Regions from separate parts of the Paenibacillus sp. 11B genome, predicted to be linked through region 1. Evidence: riboswitches for the same ligand, from Rfam matches in the RefSeq annotation. Region 1 holds a riboswitch; the other holds the start of a gene.
What was found. Region 1 has a riboswitch for glycine ahead of gcvT (glycine cleavage system aminomethyltransferase GcvT). Riboswitches for the same ligand answer to the same signal wherever they lie in the genome.
Positions count from the first base shown of each region.

Region 2: linked by a shared signal. The riboswitch ahead of sdaAB (L-serine ammonia-lyase, iron-sulfur-dependent subunit beta) and the one ahead of gcvT (glycine cleavage system aminomethyltransferase GcvT) in region 1 are both predicted to bind glycine.

Region 1 covers NZ_JAUKNS010000001.1:1,784,977-1,789,342, reverse strand. The annotation lists gene gcvPB (aminomethyl-transferring glycine dehydrogenase subunit GcvPB) at 1-610, opposite strand, end outside; gene gcvPA (aminomethyl-transferring glycine dehydrogenase subunit GcvPA) at 706-2,061, opposite strand; gene gcvT (glycine cleavage system aminomethyltransferase GcvT) at 2,058-3,194, opposite strand; glycine riboswitch at 3,393-3,493, opposite strand; glycine riboswitch at 3,497-3,620, opposite strand; gene gcvH (glycine cleavage system protein GcvH) at 3,967-4,356, shown strand.
Region 2 covers NZ_JAUKNS010000009.1:133,855-138,220, reverse strand. The annotation lists gene Q0V21_RS29580 (phosphotransferase enzyme family protein) at 1-238, shown strand, start outside; gene Q0V21_RS29575 (MFS transporter) at 268-1,545, shown strand; glycine riboswitch at 1,884-2,007, shown strand; glycine riboswitch at 2,012-2,153, shown strand; gene sdaAB (L-serine ammonia-lyase, iron-sulfur-dependent subunit beta) at 2,266-2,955, shown strand; gene sdaAA (L-serine ammonia-lyase, iron-sulfur-dependent, subunit alpha) at 2,945-3,895, shown strand; gene Q0V21_RS29560 (YhgE/Pip domain-containing protein) at 4,152-4,366, shown strand, end outside.

The sequences.
Region 1 (4,366 bases):
CTACCAGACCGTCTGCGCGGGAAGGGATTGTTACCGTTTCGAAACCTGCAACGGTTGCACTTGCCGGGTTGGTGCCGTGAGAAGAATCCGGTACGATGACTTTCGTACGCTGTTCACCACGACCTTCGTGGTAGGCCCGGATCATCATGAGTCCGGTCCATTCGCCGTGTGCGCCAGCGGCAGGTTGCAGTGTAACGGCATCCATACCGGTTAGGCCAGCAAGGTCATTTTGTAACGTGTAGAGCAGTTCAAGTGCACCTTGAATGCTGGATTCGTGCTGATATGGATGAATTTTGGCGAATCCGTTGTAACGGGCCACATCCTCATTAATCTTCGGATTATATTTCATCGTACAAGAACCTAGCGGATAGAATCCGTTATCTATTCCGAAATTACGACGAGACAGAGCAGTGTAGTGGCGAATGACGTCAACTTCAAAAACCTCAGGCAATGCTGCTGCTTCCGATCGAAGCATTTCCCGGGGAATCAGGGAATCGGCAGCTTGCCGGGGAACGTCGCATTCTGGCAAGGAGTACGCAACCCGACCCGGGCTACTGAGTTCAAAAATCAATGATTGCTCCGGTGCTGAAGAGGCAGCTTGGGCAGAGATTTTTGTAACTGTTTCCGCATGGCCCGAAGTGGAGACTGAGGTTACTGTTTCCGGTTGTCCTGTTCCTGAAGTTGCCTTTGTTGTCGTTTCCTGAGTCACAGCGATCCCTCCAATACACGTGCGAATTCGTCTATCTCTTCCTTGCTGCGTCGTTCGGTAACGGCAATGAGCATATGTCCGGCGAGCTCGGAATACTCTCTTCCAAGTTCATACCCGCCAATGAAGCCGGCATCGAGTAATTTCAGTTGCAGGGCATCCACATTTGTTGCTTCAGGCAGTTGGATAACAAACTCATTAAACGTTGGTGCAGTAAACGTAAGAGAGACCCCTGGAATTGCGGTAAGTGTGTTCAGGGCATAATGGCTCTTTTGCAAATTCAAATCAGCGACATCGATCATACCTTGTTTACCCATGATGGACATATAGACAGAGGCACTCAGTGCGAGCAAAGCCTGGTTGGAACAGATGTTGGACGTCGCCTTTTCACGACGAATATGCTGTTCACGTGCTTGCAGCGTGAGTACAAAACCACGCTTTCCGTTGCGGTCCGTTGTCTGGCCTACAATTCGGCCAGGAATCCGGCGCATATGAGCCTGGGATACGGCGAAATATCCGCATGTCGGGCCGCCAAGTGAAGCGGCGATACCAAGGGGCTGTGCGTCGCCAACGACGATGTCAGCACCCAGCTTGCCTGGGGCTTCCAGCAGACCCAGCGATAGCGGGTTGGCGCTGACCACGAGCAGGCTTTTGTGCGCATGCGCAAGATCTGCGGCCTGTTTTACATTTTCCACGGCGCCGAAGAAGTTCGGGCTCTGGATCATGACGGCTGCGGTGTCATCGGACACAGCGGCTTGCAGGGCATCCCAGTCTGTTACACCATTTTGATACCCAATCTCAACGATCTCCAGATTGAGGCCATGTGCATAAGCTTGCAATACCTGACGGGATTCGGGATGCACGGTACGTGACACAATCAGCTGTTTGCGGCGGGTTGCCGCTGCGGCAAGATTGCCTGCTTCTGCGAATGCAGTCGCGCCATCGTACATGCTGGCATTGGCTACAGCCATGCCTGTTAACTCACAGATGTAGGATTGAAACTCGAAAATCGCCTGTAATTCTCCCTGGCTGATCTCGGGTTGATAAGGAGTATAGGCAGTATAAAACTCGGAACGGGAGATGACATGATTAATGACGGAAGGAACGTGGTGATCATAAATGCCTGCACCCAGGAAACTGGCGTGTGTCTCGAAGTTGGCATTGGCTCCCGCTTGCTTTGACATATGACGTGTGAGTGCATATTCATCCAGTTTGGAGGAAACAGGCAGTTCACCCTGATAGCGAATCTCCTGTGGAATGTCATGGAACAGATCCTCAATTGTTTCCACACCGATGGTTGCCAGCATGGCACTCTGATCCTGCTCGGTCATGGGAATATAGCGGTGCTTGCTCATGCTTGATCAGCTCCTTGAGTAGGTGTCTTTGGCGCACGTGTCCGTTTATGAAAAGGGGTCTTCACGACCTCGGCTTTCAGTTTCTTGTCACGAATCTCAATCTCCAGCGGGGTACCCAGTGCAGCATATTTGCTGTCAATCAAGGCCAGCCCCAGATTGCGTTTTAGCGTAGGGGATTGGGTGCCTGTGGTTACTTCACCAATCTGTACGCCTTCGGCGTATATCGGATAATGGGGGCGGGGAATACCACGCTCCAGCACTTCGATGCCGACCAGCTTGCGGGCAGGCCCATCATTTTTTTGCTGCAACAAGGCTTCATGTCCGATAAACGGCCCGGCATTCAGCTTCACAAACATGCCAACGCCAGCCTCCAGCGGCGAGATGGTTGCAGACAGCTCCTGTCCATACAGGGGAAGCTTGGCTTCAAAGCGCAGCGTATCCCGGGCACCCAGTCCGGTCGGAACGAGTCCGTAACCTTCTCCCGCCTGCATCAATCCGTTCCAGACCACAGCGGCCTGTTCGGCAGGAACATAGAGCTCAAATCCGTCTTCACCCGTATATCCGGTGCGGGATAACAGTAAAGTAACGCCACATACCTTTGCATTCGGTACAAAACGGAAAGGCTCAATCGAAGACACATCAGTGTCTGTCACCTTTGCGAGAATATCCACAGCAAGTGGGCCTTGCAGGGCAAGCAGCGCCGTTTGTTCGGAATCATTAGTCATCGTTACGCCTGGCGACATGTGCTGCTGCAGCCATGACCAGTCCTTGTCGATGTTGGAGGCATTAACCACCAGCAAATAATGCTGGTCTTTCAGTTTATAGATCAACAGATCATCGACCACGCCGCCATCCGGATAACACATTAACGTGTATTGAGCCTGACCGGGAACGAGTGTTGTTACATCATTGGTCGTCATGTGCTGTAAAAAAGCTTCCGCGTGTTCACCTTGTACGGTGAATTCACCCATGTGGGATACATCAAATAATCCGGCACGTTCTCGTACCGCTTCATGCTCTTTCTGAATTCCGCTGAATTGTACCGGGAGCTCCCAGCCACCAAAATCAATGCATCGTACGCCTTCATACTGCTGATAGAGTGGAAAGAGTGGGGTTCTAAGCAAATCGGACATCCAATCACCTCGTCATGGGCCGTCAACCGGCCGAGTGTCTAACCGTGGATCAATGAATCTGGCATCAACATTTAATTATAAAAGTAAGGTAAGGACGCTATAGGCAGCGCCGCTCTATAACCTGTTTTCGTTTTTTTGGGAAAAAGGAAAAGGACAGGCCAAAGAACCGGCATGCCAGAAGCACGCTGTATTCTTAGGCTCTGTCCTTGGTACCTGAGAGTTACCCCGCCGCATGATGCAGCAGGTTTCCCCTTGGGTGATCCTAACGCCCACACAGGGCGAATAGATGCTCTCCAGAGTTGCGTCCCGTAAAAGTCCTTTTGCCTGAGAGATTCACCTCCCGCTTGTCGGTGGTTTACTCCTTCGGCGTTACCGCATGTACACCCTGATTCGGGTGTCAAGGGTAATCTCTCCCTTTACATTCATCCGCGGGTAATGCATAGACCAACAAACATATTTACTACTCTCATTAAAGCCTGAATCGACTATTGATGTCAAGAACGATATCATAGAAATCAACAAAAAATCCGAATGATATTTCAATATGATTCTGTAATGTTCGTATATTTTTAAAGAGCACGCTTACTTTTCTAATATTCACCATTATATGTAGAGAGAGCCCAATGGAGTTACAGGCATATAAGGAAGAAAGTCAAATAAATTGTAAGGTATCTTGACATTTGAATCTAAAATATCATACGCTATGTTTTGGGAAAAAGGTTAAGGTCAAAGAAGCGCATGCACTCATTAATGAAAAGCGAGGCGGATATCGATGAGCGAATTAAAAAGTGATTTCCTGTACAGTGAAGAGCACGAATGGGTGCAGACCGTAGGGGAGGATACCGTACGTATTGGCATTACCGAATTCGCGCAGCATCAGCTGGGTGACATTGTGTTTGTAGAATTGCCTGACCTTGAATCGGATGTAAAGGCGGAAGACAGCATTGGAACAATTGAATCCGTCAAAACCGTTTCGGATTTGTTTTCTCCTGTAAGTGGAACAATTGTTGCTGTAAATGAGGCATTGCAGGATTCCCCGGAGCTAGTTAATAACTCTCCATATGAAGAAGGCTGGATGATCGAAATCCGTGTTGAGGGCGATTTGACAGCAGCACTGTCCACATTGATGAATGCGGATGCGTATCGTAAACATACGGAATAAAACTAGGGTT
Region 2 (4,366 bases), on a different contig from region 1:
TTTCAATCGGGAGGAACGGGATATCTTCCTATCGGGTTATACGGAGCAGGCAGAACCACTGACGAAGCGTGATATTCGGTTAATGGAAGGATTCATGCTAATCTTTACGTTTGGCTATTTCGCATTTCAGATGGAGAATGAGTCAAGGTACGAATGGATGAAAGAGCGAATGCCTCTTATTTGCAGCAAATTTTGCAGACCCTATGTACACAATGAGAGCATCTTCTATGAGTTATAATTTGTGATTTCTGTTGGGTGGGAAGCGCTATGAATAACATTCATGAAAAAAGAGTTGCTTCGAAGATTCCGTCTGGTGGCTGGAAGCATGCCGGATTGCTACTTGGCGGAGTGGGCATATCCAATCTAGGTGACTTCATATATATTGTGGCGATTAACCTGATGGTGCTGAATATGACACAGTCCCCAGCGGCAGTCGCAGGGTTATGGATTATCTCGCCAATTGCTTCGGTGTGCACGAAGTTATGGTCAGGCAGTCTGATTGATCGTTATGATCAGCGGCAGCTGATGATTGGTGCCGATATGCTGCGGGCATTGTTGGTGGCGATGCTCCCCCTGATTTCCAGCCTATGGATGATGTATACAGTGATGTTTCTGATCAGTATGTCTTCCTCCATATTTGTCCCTTCCTCTCAGGTGTACATTACCCGGCTGGTACCTGCTGAACGGCGCAAGCGCTTCAACTCTTTGCAAGCCTTAATCAGCTCAGGTGCATTTATTACCGGCCCGGCAGTCGCGGGAGTGATGCTGATTTATTTATCTCCGGCTGCAGCCATTTATGCCAATGCGGTTTCCTTTGCTGCTTCTGCTGTGATTCTATTGTTTCTTCCCAAATTGGGCATTGGAGAACAGAATCAAGGGACGGGAAACAGGCTGACACCTCGGTTGATTGCCCAGGATTGGAGGGCTGTACTGAGCTTTAGCCGGAAGTCGAGCTACGTGGTCGGTATATATGCCCTGTTTCAGATCATTCTGGTGGTCGGCATGTCGCTCGATGCCCAGGAAGTGGTGTTTATCCGTCAGGTGATGAACCTGCCTGAATCGCAGTACGGAGCTTTGATGAGTATCACCGGGATTGGTTATTTGGCAGGCTCCATGCTGGTTTGGCTGTTCGCCAAACATGTGCCGATCCGTCACATGATGGGTGGCGGTGTGCTTCTGGTCGCACTGGGTTATTTCCTGTTCGCCCGTTCGTTCTCGTTTGAACTGGCGGCGTTTGCTTTTATTCTGCTCGGTCTGTGCTCGGCACTGGCGAATACGGGCCTGGTTACCTTTTATCAAAATAATATCCCTGTCGGTCTGATGGGCCGAGTGAGCAGTATACTTGGATTGGGGTTAAGCGTGCTGCAGGTGGTTTCCATTTTGGTTGCAGGCGTGGTGGCAGAGCAGTTGTCGCTTCGTATGGTATATACGGTTGTATCTGGAGTGATGGTGCTGGCAGCGTTGGGATTGTGGGTGACGAGCATGTTTCCTTCCCGAAGCAGGTTTTATGATGAACCGGCGAAGCCCAACTCGATGGTGGGGTGACAGGCAGAAATCCGGCAATTCTAGTACAGAATAATGGTTGCCTGAATACCCGAACCGTTCTGTGGATCTTAACATAGATAGTACTAACCACAGATATTGCTCATAGAAAACAAACAAATGTATACGCTTTCTAAATGAAACGCATTAACACATTCATGTGATAAAAGTTTACAAATCGTTGGTTCATCCTGTTTATAAAATGGAAAAAAGTAAATATTCACAAAGAAATCGTTAAGTTTGTTGACACTGATCTTCCGGTCGATTAATCTTAATGAGAAAGTAATAAAAACTTCAATTATCGTTCTGGTACACGATCAGAATGGTTCCATACAAGCGAATGATAGCGAGCGGGAGAGTCCTGGGCATGCCGAGTAAAAAGGCAGCTGTCGGGCACCGAAGGAGCAAGCTGCTACGCACCCGGCGCAGTGGTTAATCTCTCAGGTAAATGTACCATCGTTGGACGCAACTCTGGAGAGTGCGCGATATGCGCCACCCAAGGGGTATATGGTCAAGCAGCACGGTGTGCAGGGGACATTACCTGTGAATACAGGGCATGCATCAATCCGCCGCGCTTCTTATCATGAAACTCTCAGGTATCGAGGACAGAGAGAGGGCCTTAAGGCCTTCTTCTGTCCTTTTCTTATGTCATCATTCAGTAATAAAGGAACATTATGGGTGTAGGTCTGGATGAAAATGACGATTATAAATGGAGGGTTTGCGATGCGTTTTAAAGACGTTTTTTCAATTATTGGTCCGTCCATGACAGGTCCATCAAGTTCACATACGGCTGGAGCAGCAAGATTGGGTCGAATTGCCCGTCAGTGGTTGGGGTGCACGCCTGAACGTGCCCGATTAACGCTGTACGGCTCCTTCGCCGATACGTATCAGGGGCATGGTACGGATCTCGCATTGATCGGTGGCCTGCTTGATTATGTGACGGATGATCCACGGATTCCGGATGCAGAGCAATATGCAGAGGAAGCGGGTATGGAGGTAGAGTTTTTTACAAGTGGTCTGCCTGCTCCTCATCCTAATACGGTCAAAATTGAGTTATGGCACGGAGACCGCGAATGTTCACTAATCGGTGCTTCCATTGGTGGTGGTAGTGTATCGGTACATGCATTGAATGATTTTCGTGTACAGATCAGCGGAGAGTTTCCGACACTTGTGCTGCGCCATTCGGACAAAGCAGGGGTGCTCGCCTCCGTAACCTCCACAATCAGTTCGTCAGGTGTGAACATCGGGTACATGCAAGTGGATCGGAAAGCGCGGGATGGTGAAGCACTGACGGCGATGGAGATGGATGGTGTGCCGAATCCTGAGATGTTAAACCGTCTGCGGTCGCTGGATCATATGCTGGACATTCGCGTGATTGATTTGAAGAGAGGGGTCGAACCGGATGCGGTTTAAACATCTACATGAACTGAATACCATCTGTACAGCAGAGTCCAAAACCATTGCCGAGCTGATGATCGAAGAGCAGGTTCAGGAGACGAATATCCCGAAAGCGGATGTTGTGCGGCAGATGTCGGATTACTATCAGGTGATGAAGGAAGCTGTTCACAAAGGGCTGACAGAAGATACGACATCACGCAGCGGCTTGACTGGCGGAGACGGCAAAAAAATGGCCGAGTACATTCGTAAAGGCGAGACTTGCTCTGGAGATGCATCTGCACTAGCCATGGCGTATGCCCTTTGTGTATCGGAAGTGAACGCATCCATGGGCCGAATCGTAGCGACACCGACAGCCGGTTCCTGTGGTATCATTCCAGGTGTATTTATCAGCTCCCAGGAGCGTTTTGGCTGGAGTGACGAGCATCTGGTGAACGGTCTGTTCTGTGCGGGAGCGATCGGTTATGTCATTGCCAACAATTCATTTATTTCCGGTGCCGAGGGCGGCTGTCAGGCTGAAGTGGGTTCTGCCATCGGCATGGCCGCTGGAGCGATGGTGGAGCTGCGTGGAGGGACGCCGGAGCAAGTGGTTCATGCAGTAGGTCTTGCGTTAAAAAACACATTGGGCCTTATCTGCGATCCCGTCGCAGGCCTCGTGGAAATTCCGTGCATCATCCGTAACGGACTGGGTGCCGTAACCGCGTTGGCTGCGGCCGACATGGCGCTGGCCGGGGTACGAAGTGCCATTCCGTCTGACGAAGTCATTGATGTCATGCTGGAAGTAGGCAGTGCCATGCCAAGCAGGCACCGTGAAACGGCCCAAGGTGGGCTGGCTCAAACACCAACGGGACGGAAAATGATGGAGAAGCTCGCCAAACCGAAGGCGAAGCGTGCAGAGCCTGAAGTTGAAGCAGAGTCTGAGTCCCCTGCTGAAAACAAACCTGAACCTAAGGCATGACAACCATGAACGAACATGAACTGAATTAACTCGGAGTCTGGATCATAAACGTCGATGCTGCTCCCATCTTGATATGAAAGCCGATACGAATTCTTCCTGATGAAGAGGCGTATCGGCTTTTTTGCTGTTCCAACAAAGAAAAAAATAAATAGGTATTGACGTTTATATATCGATTAGATATATTATTAACTGACATATATCAATATGATATATAGAAAAGCTAAATAACGTAATACAACCTAAGGAGATGAATAAGATGAAACGTGTTTTTCAAACGAGTCTTCTGTTTATGAAAAATGGAGCTACGATTGTCGGGTTGATTACGGCCGTATTATTCCAGGTTTTTTTTAATACCATTTGGCTTAGTGGGTATGATCAGGTTAATGCACGGATGACTCAGCTTGCGGTGACCATTGTGAATGAAGATGGGGCCGCGGCTGAGCCTGTAGCGAAGTCTCTTGCAGCGGGACT